DNA from 3 places in the Kitasatospora sp. NPDC059160 genome. Region 2 is predicted to be linked to each of the others. Evidence: riboswitches for the same ligand, from Rfam matches in the RefSeq annotation. Region 2 holds a riboswitch; each other region holds the start of a gene.

Region 1 (6,484 bases), on a different contig from region 2:
CTCCTCGGAGACCAGGTTCAAGGACCTCGGCCTGGTCATCGTCGACGAGGAGCAGCGCTTCGGCGTCGAGCACAAGGAGCAGTTGAAGAAGCTGCGCGCCAACGTGGACGTGCTCACCATGTCCGCGACGCCGATCCCGCGCACCCTGGAGATGGCCGTCACCGGCATCCGCGAGATGTCCACCATCACCACCCCGCCGGAGGAGCGGCACCCGGTGCTGACCTTCGTCGGGCCGTACGACGAGAAGCAGATCTCGGCCGCGATCCGGCGTGAACTCCTGCGCGAGGGCCAGGTGTTCTACATCCACAACCGGGTCGAGTCGATCGACAAGGCGGCCGCCCGGCTCAAGGACCTCGTCCCCGAGGCGCGGATCGCCACGGCGCACGGGCAGATGGGGGAGAACCAGCTGGAGAAGGTCGTCGTCGACTTCTGGGAGAAGGAGTTCGACGTCCTGGTGTCGACCACGATCGTGGAGTCCGGCATCGACATCTCCAACGCCAACACCCTGATCGTCGAGCGCGGCGACACCTTCGGCCTGTCGCAGCTGCACCAGCTGCGCGGCCGGGTCGGGCGCGGGCGCGAACGCGGCTACGCGTACATGCTGTACCCGCCGGAGAAGCCGCTCACCGAGACGGCCCACGAGCGGCTGGCCACCATCGCCCAGCACACCGAGATGGGCGCCGGCATGTACGTCGCCATGAAGGACCTGGAGATCCGCGGCGCCGGCAACCTGCTCGGCGGCGAGCAGTCCGGGCACATCGCGGGCGTCGGCTTCGACCTCTACATGCGGATGGTCGGCGAGGCGGTGGCCGAGTTCCGCGAGTCGCTGGCGAACGGCGGCGAGCCGGAGGAGGAGCCGCTGGAGGTGAAGATCGAGCTGCCGGTCGACGCCCACGTGCCGCACGACTACGCCCCCGGCGAGCGGCTGCGGCTGCAGGCCTACCGCTCGATCGCGGCGGTCAACTCGGAGGCGGACATCCAGCAGGTCCGGGACGAGCTGGCGGACCGCTACGGGAAGCTGCCCGAGCCGGTCGAGAACCTGCTGATGGTCGCCGGCCTGCGGCTGTACGCCCGCCGCTGCGGGATCTCGGACATCACCCTCCAGGGCTCCAACGTCCGCTTCGGCCCGGTGGAGCTGCGGGAGTCCCAGCAGCTGCGGCTGAACCGGCTCTACCCGCGCAGCCAGGTCAAGGCGGCGGCCCAGCAGCTCCTGGTGCCCCGGCCGAGCACCGGCCGGATCGGCGGCAAGCCGCTGGTCGGGCGCGAACTGCTCGGCTGGTGCACCGAGTTCCTGTCGGCCATGTTCGACGACCTGGCGGGGACGAAGAAGTAGCCCCCGGCGGCCGGCGGTGTTCAGGTCGGCGGCCGTCCACGGCGGTTCACGGCGGTTCCGGGCCCGGCCCGGGGCCGCCGTTCGGCCGCCGGCCACCGGCCGGGCCCGGGGTGCCCGCGGCGGGTAGGTTCGAGGGGTGACGACGAATGCTGTGCCGACGGACGCTCCGGGCGCGAAGTTGATCCTGCTGACCACCACCCACCGGGTGGCCCCCGGCCTGCTGGCGTGGCCGGCCTGGGAGGCGCTGCGGTCGGCCGGGCGGGTGCTGGTCGGGGACGAGGGGCACCCGCAGGTGCCGGCGGTGCGGCAGGCCGGGGTGGCGGTGGAGGTGGCGCCGGCCGGGTCGGCGCCGGCGCTGGCGCGGCTGCTGACCGGGCAGCCGGCCGGGGCGGGGGCGACGGTGTGGCTGGGCGGCCCGGACGGGGACCCGGGGCTGACGGACGCGCTGGCCCGGCTCGCGGTGGAGCACGCCGGGGAGGTGCCGGAGATCGAGGTGCTGCCCGGCTCGTACGACCTGCCGGGGGCGCGGCTGCTGGACCTCGCCTCGGTGATGGACCGGCTGCGCTCGCCGGGCGGCTGCCCGTGGGACGCCGAGCAGACCCACGAGAGCCTGGTGAAGTACCTGGTCGAGGAGGCCTACGAGCTGGTCGAGGCGATCGAGGAGGGGGACCGGGACGCGCTGCGCGAGGAGCTGGGCGACGTGCTGTTCCAGGTGTTCTTCCACGCCCGGGTCGCGGAGGAGCACCCGACCGATCCGTTCACGATCGACGACGTGGCCGGGGACATGGTCGAGAAGCTGCTGTACCGGCACCCGCACGTGTTCGGGGACGTCGAGGTGGCGGGCGCCGACGAGGCGGAGGCGAACTGGGAGCAGTTGAAGGCGGCCGAGAAGGCGGACCGGGAGTCCGTCCTGGACGGCGTGCCGGCCGGGCTGCCGGCGCTGGCGTACGCGGCGAAGCTGGTGTCCCGGGTGCGCCGGGCGGGCTTCGCGGGGGTGCCGGACGAGCCGTACGAGCTGCCGCGCGAGCTGACCGCCGAGTCGGCGGGCCGGCTGCTGCTGGCGGTGGCGCAGCGGGCGCACGACGCCGGGGTGGACGTGGACGCGGCGCTGCGCTCGGCCGCGCGCGGCTACCGGGACGCGGTGCGCGCGGCCGAGGGGCTCCGGCCGGAGTAGACCTCGGTGGCGGGGCGGCTCAGGCCGCCGTCGCCGTGCGCTCGGTGGCGCACCGCTGCGGCGGGACGAGCTCGCCGATCGCCTCGCCGATCAGGACGACCAGTTCGGCGAGGCGCTCCAGGTCGAGGTGGGCGGGCAGGTCGGCGAGGGAGACGATCCGCTCGCCCCTCGGCCCCGCCACGCAGAAGAGGTCGATCGGACCGAAGTGCTTCTCGGCGGTGTCGACCAGCGCGGCGACGTCGCTGGGCCGGCGGATGTCGCCGGAGACGCCGACCACGGGGCAGCCCGGCCGGTCGAGTTCGGAGGCGAGGTCCTCGGCGATGCCGACGTGGGTGTCGGCGATCAGCATCCCGGCGGTGCCGGCCGCGGTGAACCGGCGGGCGAGGTCGGCCCCCGAACCGCCCGCGAGTACCGCGATGACGACGACTGCTCCGCTGACCGTCATTGGTCCAGCTCCTCCCTGCGGGCGACACCGCACCGGCGCCCGCGCGTACTTCGGAGGATCGTAGGCAGGTCCTGACCCTCCGCAACAGGGATTACCCCTCAGGTGACCAGGCTCACGCCTGCCGCCCGGCCAAGAGCTGGCCAAGGCCCGTCCACGCACCGTCCACGGGCCGTCCACGGAGTGTCGGCGTTCCGCTCGCGCGCCGGTCACGGACGGTTCGCGCGGCGGTGGCCTCCGGCCGGCCGCGGGGGCGCGTGCGCCGGTGGTCCGGGCCCCTCCGGTCCAGCGGTTACGGTCGACCCATGCCAGCTCAGCCCGAGGGCGCCCAGCCCGCCGCCCAGCCCGACCCGCAGCTCTTCACCTGGGAGTTCGCCGCAGACCCGTACCCCGCCTACGCCTGGCTGCGCGAGCACGCCCCGGTGCACCGCACCACGCTGCCGAGCGGGGTGGAGGCCTGGCTGGTGACGCGCTACGCGGACGCCCGGCAGGCGCTCGCGGACGGCCGGCTCTCGAAGAACCCGGCGCACCACAGCGGGCAGGCGCACCGCACCGGCCGGGTGGGCATCCCGGGGGAGCGGCAGGCGGACCTGATGACCCACCTGCTGAACATCGACCCGCCGGACCACACCCGGCTGCGCCGCCTGGTGTCGAAGGCGTTCACGCCGCGCCGGGTGGCGGAGTTCGAGCCGCGGGTGCAGCAGCTCACCGACCGGCTGATCGACGGCTTCGCGCAGCGCGGTTCGGCGGACCTGATCCACGAGTTCGCGTTCCCGCTCCCCATCTACGCGATCTGCGACATGCTCGGCGTTCCCTCCGAGGACCAGGACGACTTCCGGGACTGGGCCGGAATGATGATCCGGCACGGGGGCGGCCAACGCGGCGGCGTGGGGCGGGCGGTGAAGCGGATGCGGGCGTACCTGCTGGAGCTGATCCACCGCAAGCGGGCGGACCTCGGGGACGACCTGATCTCCGGCCTGATCCGGGCGAGCGACCACGGCGAGCACCTGACCGAGAACGAGGCCGCCGCGATGGCCTTCATCCTCCTCTTCGCCGGGTTCGAGACGACGGTGAACCTGATCGGCAACGGGACGTACGCGCTGCTGCGCAATCCCGGGCAGCGGGCCCTGCTGCAGGAGTCGGTGGCCCGCGGCGAGACCGCGCTGCTGGAGACCGGGATCGAGGAACTCCTGCGCTACGACGGGCCGGTGGAGTTGGCGACCTGGCGGTTCGCGACCGCTCCGCTGACCATCGGCGGGGTGGAGATCCCGGTCGGGGACCCGGTGCTGGTGGTGCTGGCGGCGGCGGACCGCGATCCGGCCAGGTTCTCCGACGAGAACACCCTCGACCTGGCCCGGAGCGACAACCCGCACCTGGGGTTCGGGCACGGCATCCACTACTGCATCGGAGCCCCGCTGGCCCGGCTGGAGGGGCGGTCCGCGCTGGCCACGCTGCTTTCCCGGCTGCCGGATCTGCGGCTGGCCGAAAGCCCGGAGAATCTGCGCTGGCGGGGTGGCCTGATCATGCGTGGATTGCGCGAACTTCCGGTCGAATTCAGTCCGGAGCCCCGGTCGCCGCACAGTCGTCCTGAGGCCACGACACGCTGACGAAGCATCCGGAACCGGCCACCGGCGGTGGTATGAACGCTCATCAAACCGGACAAAGCCCCGCCGTTGGTAGGCGATCGAACACGGGCCGTAATTCTTGTGTGATGTCGGTGATATGAGCTTGTGATTCGTCTGAGGATCTGTCTAGTCTCCGTGGAGTTCGCAGCTGCGGACCTCGTGCGCGGACGCCGAATCCTGCCCGCCGCGTCACGGGAAACCGACCAGAACCCTGGGCAGGGGCGGGGGAACCAGGTTTGTTGCCGTTCCTCCACGGCTCGGGGTGAAGCCGCCCGCGCGGAATCGATTCCGCAGACGGCGGCCGGGCCACCTCCCGGTCCGAACCCGACAGCTCACCTCGCAGGCGTGCGGAGAGGGACCTTCATGCTGTTCGTTGGAACCGGCCGTCATCGCCGTCGCACCCAGGCCGAGAAGGCCATCGCCGTCGCCGGTGTGGCCGGCGTCGGACTCGCACTGCCGCTCCTCTCCGCCACCGGCGCCTCCGCCGCCCCGGCCTCCGTCTGGGACTCCGTCGCCCAGTGCGAGAGCGGCGGCAACTGGAGCATCAACACCGGCAACGGCTTCTCCGGCGGCCTCCAGTTCACCCCCAGCACCTGGAAGGCGTACGGCGGCACCGCGTACGCGGCGCAGGCCAACCAGGCCAGCAAGGGGCAGCAGATCGCCGTCGCCGAGAAGGTCCTCGCCTCGCAGGGCCCCGGCGCCTGGCCGGTCTGCTCCCAGAAGGCGGGCCTGAGCAAGGGCGGCGCCCCGGCCCAGGTGGACACCTCCTCGGACGCCAAGCCGCAGAAGCAGCAGGCCCAGAAGCAGGCACCCAAGCAGCAGGCCCCCAAGGCCGCCGCCAAGCCCGCCCAGCCGAAGCCGGTCCAGCAGTACGCGCCGAAGCACGCCGCGCCGAAGCAGGCCGAGCAGCCCGCCGCCCCGTCGGCGCAGCAGTACGCCCCCAAGCACGCCGCCCCGCGGGCCGCGCAGGCCCCGGCCGCCACGACCGGCCACGACTACACCGTCCGGGACGGTGACACCCTGTCGGGCATCGCCACCGCCCAGGGCGTGTCCGGCGGCTGGCAGGCGCTCTACGACGGCAACCGCACCACGGTCGGCGGCAACCCGGACATGATCGTGCCCGGCCAGGTCCTGCACCTGGGCTGAGCCGGACCGTTCCACGGAGAACGACACGCTGGACACGTAGGGGGCCGCGCCCGGCGGCCCCCTACGTCCGCGTTCGCCCGCCCCGATGGACGCCCCGGTGGGACGCACCGGGACGAGCAGGTGAACTACCGGTGGGTAGCCGGGCCACACGGTGAGACGCAGCCCGGGCCGAGGTGGCCCCGGGAGCCCGGGCGGTTAGGCTCTGGTCGTAACGACTCCGCAATCGTCCGGCCGACAGCACCACCCGCAGCCGGACCCTGCTTCCGCAAGGAGATGCTTCGTGCCGTCCATCGATGTCGTCGTAGCCCGTGAAATCCTCGACTCCCGCGGCAACCCCACGGTCGAGGTCGAGGTCGGCCTCGACGACGGCAGCACGGGTCGTGCCGCTGTTCCGTCGGGTGCCTCGACCGGCGCCTTCGAGGCGCTCGAACTGCGCGACGGCGACAAGAACCGCTACTTCGGCAAGGGCGTGGAGAAGGCCGTCCTGGCCGTCATCGAGCAGATCGGCCCGGAGCTGGTCGGCTACGACGCCACCGAGCAGCGCCTGATCGACCAGGCCATGCTCGACCTGGACGCCACCCCGGACAAGTCCTCGCTCGGCGCCAACGCCATCCTGGGCGTCTCGCTGGCCGTCGCGCACGCCGCCTCCGAGGCCAGCGACCTGCCGCTGTTCCGCTACCTGGGCGGCCCGAACGCCCACGTCCTGCCGGTCCCGATGATGAACATCCTCAACGGCGGCTCGCACGCGGACTCCAACGTCGACA
Region 2 (6,484 bases):
TCCGTCGGTCCTACGGGGTGAGGCCGCGCTGCTGGAGCCAGGTCTCCGGGTCGACCGGGGCGCCGCCGCCGGGGCGGACCTCCAGGTGCAGGTGCGGGCCGGTGACGTTGCCGGTCGCGCCGACCTTGCCGATCTGCTGGCCGGCGGTGACCTTGCCGGAGCCCTTGATGATCGAGGAGAGGTGGCAGTACCAGATCTCGGTGCCGTCGGGCAGGGTCTCGACGATCCGGTAGCCGTACGAGCCGGACCAGCCGGCCGAGGTGACGGTGCCCTGGCCGACGGCGTAGACCGCGGTGCCGGTGTCGGCCGCGAAGTCCAGGCCGGTGTGCAGGTGGGCCCAGTAGCGGGCGCTCTGGCCGTAGTGGGCGGAGAGGTCGTAGTCCTTGACCGGCAGGGTGAGGGCGGCGGCCTTGGCCCGCTCGGCCTCCTCGGCGGCGCGCTTGGCCTCCGCCTCCTTGGCGGCGGCCTTGGCCTCGGCCTCCTGGGCGGCCTGGACCCGGGCGCCCTCCTCGGCGGCGGTGCGCTGGCTGTCGGCCTGCTGCTGGATCCGGGCGGCGAGCGCGAGGCCGGGGTCGGCGGCCAGGGCGACCGTCTCGTCCGGGGCCTCGACGGCGGGCGCGGCGGCCGGGGTCGCGGAGGCGAAGCCGGTGGCGCCCAGGGTGGCGGCGACGGCGGTGACGCCGAGCAGCGGGGAGGCGCCGCGGGTCTGACGCGGCATCCGGTGGCGGTTGGCCTCGGCCTCCGGGGCGTACGGCTCGGCCGGTCCGGCGGACCCGCCGTCGCGGGGCTCGGCACCGTGCGGGCCGGGGTGGTCGAGGAGCCGGGTACCGGCTGCGGGGCCGGCCGGGTGTGCCGGGGTGTGCGTCGACGCCACGGAGGCGCGCTCCTTTCCTTCCTTCGCGCCTACCGGGTTAGCTGACGGGTTCGGAGCAGGAAGGTCTCCTACGGCCGGGCCGGAGCCCCGCCGATTCACCCCAAGGAACGTGGTTCCCCGGCTCCCTGACCTGCCCGGAGGCCGGTCGGTGGGATTAGGCGACGGCGCACGGTGCCGTCTGGGTACGGCATTGACGACCGCGCTGCGTTATCAGACGTTAATCCTAGGACGCTCCGATTCCAAGCCATCCGCTCGGAGCCGCTGGGGAACAGGTGATCGGACGTCAACGAACGACCCCTCAGCCACCCGGTCCATCTGAGTACTCCTACTCATGTGCGACCCGGCCGCCCCGCCGCATCCTGGCGCCATGAGCACACCGATGCAGTCACGGACCACGGCCGCGTACTTCGTCCAGGCCGTCCTCTCCTTCGCCCTCTCCGGCACCGCCCTCGCCGCCGGGATCGCCTACCTGCCGGTCGGCGGCTGGACCCGGGCCTTCCTCGGGATCGGCCTCCTCTACACCGTCACCTCCTCGTTCACGCTGGCCAAGGTGGTCCGGGACCGGCAGGAGTCCTCGGACACCGTCGCCCGGGTCGACCAGGCCCGGCTGGAGAAGCTGCTCAGCGAGCACGACCCCTTCCGGATCGAGGGGGCGTGAACGGAAGGGCGCCCCCGGTACCGGCCGGACGCTTGACGGCTAAGGCTATTAGCCTTAGCTTTATGGCTACAGGCAGAAACGAGCGAGTCGGCGGAGGCCACCATGAACGGCACCAGCACCCCGAGCACCCAGTACCTCGACGTCCCCGGCGGCCGCCTCGCCTACGACGACACCCGGCAGGGCGACGGCACCCCCGTCGTCCTCCTCCCCGGAATGCTCGACTCCCGCCGCGCCTACCGGCACCTGCACCCGCTGCTCACCGCCGCCGGCCACCGGGTCGTCACCATGGACCTGCGCGGCTTCGGCGACTCCTCGATCGTCTGGGACGACTACGGCCCCGCCGCCGTCGCCACCGACGTCCTCGCCCTGCTCGACCACCTCGGCATCGAACGGGCCGTCCTGGTCGGGCAGTCCTACACCGGGGCGACGGTCGTCAAGGTCGCCGGCGACGCACCTCAGCGGGTCGCCGGGATCGCCCTGATCGACGCCTTCGTCGAACACCGGGCCAACGCCCTCATGCAGGGCGTCATGGTCGTCATGGGCGCCGCCATGGTCCGGTGGCCCGGCGTCTGGGGCTTCTACCTGCGCAAGATGGCCTACCCCGGCCCCCGCCCCGCCGACCTCGACGGCTACGTCGACGGACTCGTCGCCGCCCTGCGCACCCCCGGCCGGCGGACCGCCACCCGCGGCCACGTCACCGGCGACTCCGCACCCGTCGGCTGGTGCGCGGCCGTCCGCTGCCCGGCCCTCGTCCTCATGGGCAGCAAGGACCCCGACTTCCCGAAGCCCGAGGCCGTCGCCGACCTCCAGGCCGAGAAGCTCGGCGCCCGCAAGGTGATGATCGAAGGGTCCGGGCACTACCCGATGGCCGACAACCCGCAGGCCGTCGCCGACGCCCTGCTGCCCTTCCTCGCCGAACTCGCCTGAACCCCCGCCCGTACGGAGAAACGAAGCCATGCCCCGCGTAGGACTGACCCCCGACCAGGTCGTCGACCACGCCCTCGCCCTCATCGACGACCAGGGCGGTGAAGCCCTCACCCTCGCCTCCGTCGCCACCCGGGCCGGCGTCGCCACCCCCTCGCTGTACAAGCACGTCAGCGGCGGACTCGGCGAACTACGGCGCCTCATCGCCGTCCGGGTCACCGAGGAGCTCGCCGACCGGCTCGCGGACGCCGCCGTCGGCCGCAGCGGGGACGACGCCGTCACCGCCGTCCTACGCGCCTACCAGGCCTACGCCACCGCGCACCCCCACCGCTACGCCGCCCTCCCCCAGGCACCCCAGCCCGACGACGACCTCACCCGCGCCGCCACCCGGCTCGTCGGCGTCATCATCGCCGTCCTCCGCGGCTACGGCCTCGACGGCCCCGAAGCCATCCACGCCGCCCGCACCGTCCGCTCCCTCGCCCACGGCTTCGCCTCCCTCTCCATCGCCGGCGCCTTCCAACTCGCCGAGGACCTCACCACCACCCACGACCGCCTCATCACCACCCTCACCACCGCCCTCCACACCTGGCCCGGCACCGCCACCCCCGCCTGACCACCCCGGGCCGCCCACCCCCACCCGCACAGCACCTGAGCAGCGCAGGAAGTCGGCCCGGCCGACTTCTGGTGCGGCGGGGCTGCCGGTTGGCCGACTTCTCGCGACCGCAACCCCGCGAAACCGCACCGCAGAAGCCCACCGGAGCGGAGCCCGGACCGCGCGCAGGAAGTCGGCCCGGCCGACTTCCAGTGGCGCGGGCTGCTGATCGGTCGACCTGAGCGGGCAACGGCCGCCAGCCCATCGACCACCCGCGGGGCCGGAGTAGTGCGCAGGAAGTCGACCTGGCCGACTTCCTGCGCAACACCACGTAGGCAGGGGCCTACCAGGCGAACGGCCACGCGCGCCTCGGGCCACAGGGGAACACGGCGGCGTCGGCGGGCGCGCCAGAAGTCGGGCGGGCCGACTTCCCGCGCTCGCCGCTCCCACGGAACCCCACCGCAGAAGCCCCCAGGGCAGAGCCTGGGCCACGCATTGGAAGTCGAGCCGGCCGACTTCCAGTGGCGCGAGGCTGCCAGCTGGGCCGGGGAAGCGCACAGGAAGTCGACCTGGCCGACTCCTGGCGAGGCGAGGTTGCCCGCTGGGCCGGCGCGGCCGGGGGAGACTGGCCGACTTCCTGCGCAGCACCACGTAGGCAAGGGGCCTACAGGGCGACCGGCCGCGGGCCTCGGGGGCGGAGAAGCGCTGCGGCATTGGTGGGCGCACCAGAAGTCGGCCCCATCGACTTCTCGTGCGAGGCCGGTCGAGAAGGAGCCCGGCGGGGACGACCGGGGCAGCCGAAGGGCGCGGCTCTACCGATCGGCAGGATCAGGCGGGCGCCTCGGCGAGGAGGCCGGTCTCTCCGACAGGCGGGGGCTGTGCGCAGGAAGCGGCGGAGGGAGCACGGAGCTGCGGGCTTGCCGGGTGACGGGCAGCCGAGAGGCGGCGGCAAGAAGCGGCGCGCCAGAAGTCGGGCGGGCCGACTTCTGGCGACAGCGGGTTGCCTGGTTGTCGAGCCGCTGGGGCGAGGGCATCGCCGTAAGGAACCGCAGCAGTGTCGGCGGCCGGCGCTCAGGTGCGCACCGGAAGTCGGGCGGGCCGACTTCCGGTGCGCGTGGGGCCGGAACGGGCTTGGTGGAGACGGCTGGAGCGCAGCAGTGGGCACCTCGGGGGGAGGAGGGTTGCGGGGCGGCAGGCGGGGGCGGGTGGGAGTGGGAACTGCGCTGAGGGGGGTGGGAGGGGAGGGGTTAGTGTGGCCGGGCTGACTGGTGGTCATGACAGGGGACCGCCCACGCCTTCGCGGAGGTTCCGGGTGCCCGCACTGATAGCGAGGGTGCGGCGGTGGTACGGCCGGGTGCTGGACGGGGACGTCCGGGCCGGGCGGGTGGCGCTGGGGGTGCTGCTCGGGGTGACGGTGGTGCTGGGGGTGCTGCCGGTCCTGTTGCCGTACGGGTGGCCGCCGTCGGCGCTGGTGCTGCCGGTGGTGGGTGGCGGGCTGGTGCTGCGGCGCGGGCAGTTGCGGGTGCTGGTGTGCGCGGCGCTGGCGGGCGGTCTGCTGGGGGCGGTGGTGCAGGACCCGCACGGGGTGCGGCTGGGGGTGACGCTGGTGGTGGCGGCGACGGGGGCGACGGTGCTGACCGCGAACCGGTTCCGGGACCGGCTGGGACTGCGCGGCACCCAGGGCGATTCGATGCTGCTGGAGCTGGCGGAGCACAACCGGGCCCTGGCCCGGCTGCCGGAGCGGCTGCTGGACTGGCACTTCGACAGTGCGCTGGCCCCGGCGGGCGGCACGTCGTTCTCCGGGGACTTCCTGCTGTGCGCCCACCGGCCGGAGGAGGACCTGCTGGAGCTGGTGCTGGTGGACGTGTCGGGCAAGGGCAGTCGGGCGGCGGCCCGGTCGACGCACCTGTCGGGGGCGTTCGCGATGCTGCTGGGCCGGGTGCCGCCGGAGGCGTTCCTGCCGGCGGCCAACGACCACCTGGTGCGGATGGGCTGGGAGGACGACTTCGCCACGGCCGTGCACCTGGCGCTGCACCCGGCGACGGGCCGCTACCGCCTGTTCAACGCGGGCCATCCGCCGCCCGTGCGGTTCTGCCGCCGGTCGGGCTGGGTGCCGTCGGAGCACGGCGGTCCGGCGCTGGGGCTGGTGCCGGGGGCGCCGTACCCGGGGGCGTCGGGGCGGCTGGCGTACGGGGATTCGCTGCTGCTGTTCAGCGACGGCCTGGTGGAGGTGCCGGGCCGGGACCTGGACGAGGGGGTGGGCCGGCTGTTGGCGGCGGCCGAGCCGGAGGTGCGCACCAACCCGCCGCAGCGGCAGGCGGTCCGGGGGGCGGCGGGCCGGCTGGTGGAGGCGGTGGCACAGGACGTCGCGGACGACCGGACCCTGGTCCTGGTGCGGCGGCTGAGAGCGACCGCGGACCACGGAAATGGGGTATGAAGATTTGGTGTCCTCTCCCGTTCGTAGTCCGATGCGCTGCGTGCGCCTGCTGCTCGGCTGCACCAGCGCCGCCGAGCTGCTCGGCACCGTCCTCGCCGAGGGCCCGAACTGGATCACCGGCGAGGGCTCCGCGCTGTACCTGCTGGACCCCGCCGGGATGCTCCGGCTGACCGCCTCGCACGGGCTGCCGGACTGGGCGCACGAGCGCTACGGCCTGGTCGACCCGGCCGGCGAGCTGCCCGCCGCGATGGCGCTGCGGCTGCGCCGCCCGTACCTGCTCAGCCCGGAGCACACCAGCGTCGACTACCCGAACCGGAACGCCGGCATGGGCACCGGGATGGTCGCCGTGGTCAGCCTGCCGCTGGTGGTGGACGAGCGGCCGATCGGCGTGCTGGCCCTCGCCCTGGCGCACCGGGGCACCGTCCCGGGGCGCGACCTGGACGTGCTGGAGACGATCGCCGGGGCCTGCGCCCACCGGCTGCACCACCTGCTGGACCACGTCCTCGACCACACCGGCGACCGCACCGGAAACCGCACCGCGGAGCGGCCCCCGACCGCCCCGACCGCCCCGGACGCCGCCCTGGCCCACCCGCTGCTGTCGCTCGCGGTGCGGGCCGCCGGGCACGGCGCCTTCGAGCGCGACCTGGTCACCGGGGAGAGCTACTGGGACGCGGCCGCCTTCGCGGTGGCCGGCCGGCCCGTCGACCCGGACGGGACCGCCCCGGAGCTGGAGCGGATCGTCCACCCCGAGGACCTGCCGGACGTCCAGGCGGCCCTGGCGGAGGCGCTGGCGAGCGGGGGCCGCTACCGGATCGGCTACCGGATGCTGCGCCGGGGCGGGAAGGTCGCGCGGGTCGAGGAGTCCGGCGAGGTGATGCTGGACGTGCACGGCCGCCCGGTGCGCATGGCCGGGCTGATCGCCGACGTGGAGCACCGCCGGGCGCGGGACGCCGAGCCGCCGCACGACCCGGCCGGGGCCCGGACGGCGCTGCTGCTGTC
Region 3 (6,484 bases), on a different contig from region 2:
TGGTGGTGGTCTCCACCGACCGGGAGGTCGCGGAGGGCGTGCGGAAGGCGGGTGCGCGCCCGGTGGCCTCGGTGCTGCTGCTGAACCGGCTGGCCCGGCCCTGAGCCGGCCCCGAGCCGGGTCGGAGTCGGGACGGGGGCTGTGACGGCAGGTCAGTGGGGCTTCCGTGCGGGTGTGCGGATCCGGTGAAGTCAGTGGGGGAACCGGAGTTCACGCCTTCGGGGGAGTGGCAAAACGGGTAGATCTTCACTAGGGTCTGGCGTCAAACCTATTTTCCGGAATCTCACCTGATCAGGTGAGTCCGATGGAAGAAGGAGCCGGTCCCTTGGCCTCCCACCGCCGTCCCAAGCAGCCGAGCCGCGCGCGGGTCTCCGTGCTCACCGCTGCTGCTGCGACCGCGGTCGCCCTCTCCGCCCAGGTCGCCGCGCATGCCGCGCCGCAGCCGAACAAGAGTGACGTCAAGGCGCAGATCGACCAGCTCCAGCAGGAGCAGGAGCAGGCGGCCGAGAAGTACAACGGCGCCAAGGAGCGCTCCGACCAGCTCCGCAAGCAGGCCGACCAGCTCCAGGACCAGGTGGCCCGCAGCCAGGACCAGATGAGCCAGCTCCAGGTGGGCCTGGCCCAGGTCGCGGGCGAGCAGTACCGCACCGGCGGCATCGACCCGTCCGTCCAGCTGATGCTCTCCTCCGACCCGTCCGGCTACCTGGACAAGGCGTCGAGCGTCCAGCAGGCCAGCACCACCCAGACCGAGGCGCTCAAGGGCCTGCTCGACCAGCAGCGCCGGCTGGACCAGGAGAAGGCCGAGGCGGCCGCCGTGCTCGCCTCCCTGGACTCCACCACCAAGGACCTCAACCAGGCCAAGGCGGACGTCAACACCAAGTTGAAGACCGCCCAGGACCTGCTGAACTCGCTCAGCGCCGCCGACCGGGCCGCGCTCCGGGCCCAGCAGCAGCAGGACGACCGCGCCTCCCGCGGCGCCGACCGGGTCGACCTCAGCAACCTGCCGCCGGCCAGCGGCTACGCCGCCGTGGCGGTGGCCAAGGCGATGAGCAAGCAGGGTTCGCCGTACGTGTGGGGCGCCACCGGGCCCTCCACCTTCGACTGCTCGGGCCTGATGGTCTGGGCGTACGGCCAGGCCGGCGTCTCGCTGCCGCGCACCTCGCAGGAGCAGGGCCACATCGGGACCGCCGTGACGCTGGCCACCGCCCAGCCGGGTGACCTGGTGATCTACGGCGGCGACATGCACCACGTCGGGATGTACATCGGCAACGGCATGGTGGTCCACGCGCCGCACACCGGTGACGTGGTGAAGGTGATGAAGGCCGACGCGATGTCGATCAACACGATCCGCCGGATCTGACGCTCCGGTACCTCCCCGGGGGCCGGTTCCGGCCCTGTGATCCGCGCCACCTCCGGTCGGGGGTGGCGCTCCGGGTTTGCGGACCGGGTGGGCCGGAGGGTGAGAGTCGATCAGCTTTGCGTGCGCCGGTGATCACCATCAGTCATTTTCACAAAAGAACATGGGTAATCTTCCGTCTTTTTTCTGACAAGGATTTGAACGGATCACGGTTCAGTTACTAGGGTCGTGCTCCGAACCACCGCACAGTCGATCACCCAGCCTGGGTGGCGGCGGTGGTTACCGCCGAGTTCGCGAAACAGCGGGGCAGGTCGAAGCGACTGCCCGACAGGGGAGCCCAGTAGTCGGGGGCGCTGCGGAGCGGAGCCGGGGAACCACACGTTCCTCCGGGGTGAATCGGCGCCAGGTCGGCCGTAGGTGAGGCCGGTGAGGCGTCGTAGGGCATGCTTCCGGCCCGAACCCGTCAGCTCACCCGGTAGGCGGCGTAGGAAGAAGGAGTCCGCCTTCGTGGCGTCCCATCGTCGTCCCAAGCCCGCCAGCCGTACCCGCGTCTCGATCCTGACCGGTTTCGCCGCCGCCGCCGTCGCGCTCTCCGCGCAGTCCAGCGCGCACGCCGACCCGCAGCCGACCAAGGACCAGGTCAAGGAGCAGGTCGACCAGCTCAACGAGCAGGCCGAGCAGGCGACCGAGAAGTACAACGCCGCGCAGGAGAAGCAGCAGGAGCTGGAGAAGCAGGTCTCCGGCCTCCAGGACCAGGTGGCCCGCCAGCAGGCCCAGGTGACCGACCTCCAGGGCGGCCTGGCCGAGATCGCCGGCGAGCAGTACCGCAACGGGGGCATATCCCCGACGGTCCAGCTGATGTTCTCCTCCAGCCCGGACAACTTCCTCAACCAGGCCGGCGCGCTGAACCAGGCGGGCAGCACCCAGAAGAACCAGCTCAAGCAGCTCCAGGACCAGCAGCGCAAGCTGGACCAGGACCGCACCGAGGCGCAGGGCAAGCTCGGCGAGCTGGAGTCCACGACCCAGCAGCTGAAGGCCTCCAAGGACGAGGTCCAGAACAAGCTCAAGGCCGCCCAGGACCTGCTCAACACGCTGACCGAGCAGGAGCGCCAGGCGATCAAGGCGGCCGAGGACAAGGCCGCCGCCGACGCCAAGGCCAAGGCGGACGCCGCCGCGAAGGCCGCCGCCCCGGACCGCGCCTCGCGCGACAGCAGCCGCAGCGACCTCGGCTCGGGCTCCACCGCCGCGCCGGTCAAGATCGCCCCGGGCAGTTCGCACGGTGCCGCCGCGCTGGCCGCCGCCGCCACCAAGGTCGGCAGCCCGTACGTCTGGGGCGCCACCGGCCCCAGCTCCTTCGACTGCTCCGGCCTGATGGTCTGGGCGTTCAACCAGGCCGGGGTGTCGCTGCCGCGCACCTCGCAGGAGCAGGCCGGCGCCGGCACCCGGATCGGCTCGGACATCTCCCAGGCCCAGCCCGGCGACATGCTGATCTTCTACGGCGACGCCCACCACGTCGGCATCTACGCGGGCAACGGCCAGGTGCTGCACGCTCCCAAGCCGGGTGCGTCGGTGCGCTACGAGGCCGTCTCCAACATGCCGCTGGCCTCCATCGTGCGGGTCTGATCCCCGGCCACGCGTTCACGGGCCCGGTCCTCCGTCACGGAGGGCCGGGCCTGCGGCTTTTCCGGCGGCTCGACCTGGTGTCCGATTAGGGGTCAAATATTCGGGTCGGTAGGGGTTTGGACTCACTTGCCCGGACTCGCTAACGTCTGCCACCGGACTCCCGCTCGACGGCCGCCCACCGGGGCGCGGCCGCGGGGCCGCGCCGCAGGACTGGAGCCGTTGCCGCATGCCCGTGCACCGTCGTTCCCAACTGCTCGCCCGTGCGCTGGTACTGACCGCGGCCGCCACCACGGCCCTGGGCGTGGCGACCGCCGGCAGCGCCCAGGCCGCCCCCGGGGCGCCGGACGCGCCCGACCGCAAGGACGTCAAGGCCCAGGTCGAGCAGCTGTACGACGAGGCCGAACAGGCCTCGGAGAAGTACAACGCCGCGCAGGAGGCGCAGAAGCGGCTTCTGGGCGAGACCACGATCCTCCAGGGCGAGGTCGCCGCCGCCCAGGAGCAGCTCAACGAGCTGCGCGGGGACCTCGCCACGGTCGCCGGGGCCGAGTACCGGGGCGGCGGGATGACCCAGACCGCCCAGCTGATGCTCTCCAGCGACCCGGAGGCCTACCTCACCCGCGCCCGCACCCTCGGCCAGGCCGCCGAGCGCCAGCAGGAGACCCTGCACGAGCTGGTCACCCGTCAGCGCCGGCTCGACCAGCGGCGCACCGAGACCGCCGCCAAGCTCGCCGAACTGGACGAGGCTCGCCGCTCGCTCGCCGAGAACAAGCAGCAGATCCAGCAGCGCCTCGCCAAGGCGCAGAAGCTGCTCAACAGCCTGGGCGCCGTCGAGCGGAACCGGATGGTCGCCCAGGACGCCCGGGAGGCCGAGCAGCGCGCCACCCGCGGTACCGACCGGCTGGACCTCGGCAACGCCCCGGCCGCCTCCGAGCGCGGGGCGGCCGCGCTGGCCGCCGCGGTGCGGATGGTCGGCTCGCCCTACGTCTACGGATCCACCGGGCCGCGTGCCTTCGACTGTTCCGGTCTGATGTACTACAGCTGGCGGCAGGCCGGAGTGACCCTGCCGCGGACCTCGCAGGCCCAGGCGTACGCCGGGCAGCGGATCAGCCTCTCCGAAGCGCGGCCGGGAGACCTGGTGATCTTCTACCGGGACATGCACCACGTCGGGATGTACGCCGGCGGCGGTGTGATGGTGCACGCCCCGTACCCCGGTGCCAAGGTCCGGTACGAGAGCGTCAACGCGATGCCGGTCTCGGGAGTGGTCCGGCTCTGAGCGCGACGCCCTCCGGGCCGGACGGCCCCCACCCGATAGACCCCGTGCGCCGGGTGCTGTCCCGGCGCGGTGCGTTGCTGCTGGCGGCCGGCGGACTGGCCCAGCTGTCGCTGCCCCCGGTGGCCCCGCCGCCGCCGGGCGGGCGGGCCGTCGACCGGCAGGCCGAGGTCGCCGCGCTGCTGGCGGCGCGGGCACGCTCGCTGCCCGCCCGGTCGGGGCTGACCGGGGCCGAGGCGGTGTACCGGAACCTGGTGCTCTCACCGCCCGCCGGGCCGGAGCGGCAGGGCGCGTCCGTCGAGCTGGCGCTGCGGATCGCCGGGTACGACGAGTACCCGGTGGTGTACCCGCGCCGGATCGAGCTGGTCCGGGACCGGGGCGGCTGGCGGGTCGAGCGCGAGGAGGGCGCCGGTGGGCCCCCGGCGCCGTGGGACCTCGGCCCGGTCCGCACCGCCGCCGGAGCCCGCTGCCTGGTGCTCGGCCTGGCCGACGGGCCCGACCCGGCCGGGCTGGTCCCGGTGGGGGACAAGGCGGTGCCGGCCGTCAGCGCGGTCTGGGGCGACGCCTGGCCCGGCCGGCTGCTGCTGGAACTGCCCGCCACCGAGCCGCAGTTCGCCCGGCTGCTGGAGGCCGACCCGGCGGGCTGGACGGGCATGGCGGCGGTCACCGTGGCCGCCCCCGGCGCCCCCCGGCACACCCCGGCGGACCGGGTGGTGATCAACCCCGAGGCCTTCGCGAAGCTCAGCGACTTCGGCCGCCAGGTGGTCGTCACCCACGAGACCACCCACGTCGCGACCCGGGCCGACACCCGGGCCTGGACCCCGCTGTGGCTCTCCGAGGGCGTCGCCGACTGGACGGCCTACCGGGACTCCGGCCGGCGCCCGCAGCAGATCGCCCCCGAGCTGGCCCGGGACGTCGCCGCCGGGAAGCTGCCCGCCGCGCTGCCCGCCGACGCGGACTTCACCGCGGGCGCCGACGGCATCGCCCAGGCCTACGAGCAGTCCTGGCTGGCCTGCGAGCTGATCGCCCGCCGGTACGGGACGCAGCGGCTGGTCGCCTTCTACCGGGCGGTCGGCGCGGCCGACGGGGCGGGCGAGGAGCGGACGCACCGGACGGACCGGCTGCTACGGTCCGAACTGGGCCTCGGACTGGCCGAGTTCACCGGGCTCTGGCGGGCCGAGGTCGAGGCCTTGAAGGGCTAGCGAAGGCCCCCTGCCGCTTACCGCCCGGCCGGGTGGTCGATGCCGTCCAGCAGGTCCTGCTCGTAGGCGATGCCCGGGCGGACCGGGTACCCGGAGGAAGCCGGCAGGGCCGGGGGCTCGGCCAGGACCACGGTGGGCGCCAGGGCCGTCGAGGCGCGAGTGGAGCGCCAGAGCCGGATGCCGGAGAGCACGGCGGCGGTCAGCAGCAGCAGGTTGCGCAGGCCCAGCACGGCGACCGCGAGCGGTTCGCTGTTCAGGACCTGGGTGAACAAGGTCGGGAACTCGAGCAGGGTGAGCGGGCAGGCGAGCAGGATCAGCAGCGCCACCGGCCGCTGGCTGGTGCCGCGCACGGTCAGGCAGACCGCCGCGACGCCGACCAGCCAGACCAGGTACTGCGGGCTGATCACCCGGCTGGTCACCACGAAGATCAGCAGCGCGCAGAGCGCCGCGTCGTACATGGTGGCGGCGTTGCGCCGACGGGCGGTGAAGCGCCACAGCAGCAGCCAGAGGAAGCCCAGCACGGTGCCGGCCATCATCACCTTGCTGATCACGCTGACCCACGGCCCGAGCATCTCGGGGGAGCCGTAGTTCATGGTGACCTTGCCGTCCCAGCCCCCGGCCAGCCGGGCGATGTGCAGCGGCAGCGCGCCCACCGACTCGACCTCGATGCCGCGGGCCCCCTGGAAGGCCAGGAAGCCGAAGGCGCCGTTCATCCCGGCCGCCAGCAGGAAGCCGACCGAGACCGCCGTGGCGGCGGCCAGCGTCCAGGAACGGCGGGTACGGCGGCCGGACGGGGTGCCGATCAGGCCCAGCAGCGGCCAGATCTTGACGATGCCGCCCAGGCCCAGCAGCAGCCCGCCGATCGCCGGGCGGCGGATCAGCGCCAGCAGGCCGGCCAAGGCGAGCGCGGTGACCAGCAGGTCGAAGCGGTTGTAGATCATCGGGCCGAGCAGCGGTACGGCGACCACCCACAGCCAGGCGCCGGTCAGCGCCCGGCCCCGGCGCAGCCCGGTGCGGATCAGCAGCGCGGCC

The links. Region 2 has a riboswitch for cyclic di-AMP ahead of ACFXOZ_RS40220 (M23 family metallopeptidase). Riboswitches for the same ligand answer to the same signal wherever they lie in the genome.
Region 1: linked by a shared signal. The riboswitch ahead of ACFXOZ_RS08885 (transglycosylase family protein) and the one ahead of ACFXOZ_RS40220 (M23 family metallopeptidase) in region 2 are both predicted to bind cyclic di-AMP.
Region 3: linked by a shared signal. The riboswitch ahead of ACFXOZ_RS28185 (NlpC/P60 family protein) and the one ahead of ACFXOZ_RS40220 (M23 family metallopeptidase) in region 2 are both predicted to bind cyclic di-AMP.

Annotation. Positions count from the first base shown of each region.
Region 1 is NZ_JBHZCN010000015.1:7,775-14,258, reverse strand. It holds gene mfd (transcription-repair coupling factor) at 1-1,333, shown strand, start outside; gene ACFXOZ_RS08900 (MazG family protein) at 1,470-2,507, shown strand; gene ACFXOZ_RS08895 (SDR family NAD(P)-dependent oxidoreductase) at 2,527-2,952, opposite strand; gene ACFXOZ_RS08890 (cytochrome P450) at 3,255-4,556, shown strand; cyclic di-AMP (ydaO/yuaA leader) riboswitch at 4,766-4,936, shown strand; gene ACFXOZ_RS08885 (transglycosylase family protein) at 4,938-5,720, shown strand; gene eno (phosphopyruvate hydratase) at 6,001-6,484, shown strand, end outside.
Region 2 is NZ_JBHZCN010000171.1:42-6,525, forward strand. It holds gene ACFXOZ_RS40220 (M23 family metallopeptidase) at 11-874, opposite strand; cyclic di-AMP (ydaO/yuaA leader) riboswitch at 887-1,045, opposite strand; gene ACFXOZ_RS40225 (YiaA/YiaB family inner membrane protein) at 1,242-1,532, shown strand; gene ACFXOZ_RS40230 (alpha/beta fold hydrolase) at 1,635-2,459, shown strand; gene ACFXOZ_RS40235 (TetR/AcrR family transcriptional regulator) at 2,488-3,069, shown strand; gene ACFXOZ_RS40240 (PP2C family protein-serine/threonine phosphatase) at 4,361-5,485, shown strand; gene ACFXOZ_RS40245 (SpoIIE family protein phosphatase) at 5,517-6,484, shown strand, end outside.
Region 3 is NZ_JBHZCN010000074.1:11,770-18,253, forward strand. It holds gene ACFXOZ_RS28175 (NYN domain-containing protein) at 1-104, shown strand, start outside; gene ACFXOZ_RS28180 (NlpC/P60 family protein) at 326-1,360, shown strand; cyclic di-AMP (ydaO/yuaA leader) riboswitch at 1,699-1,854, shown strand; gene ACFXOZ_RS28185 (NlpC/P60 family protein) at 1,865-2,980, shown strand; gene ACFXOZ_RS28190 (NlpC/P60 family protein) at 3,207-4,253, shown strand; gene ACFXOZ_RS28195 (hypothetical protein) at 4,298-5,452, shown strand; gene ACFXOZ_RS28200 (glycosyltransferase 87 family protein) at 5,470-6,484, opposite strand, start outside.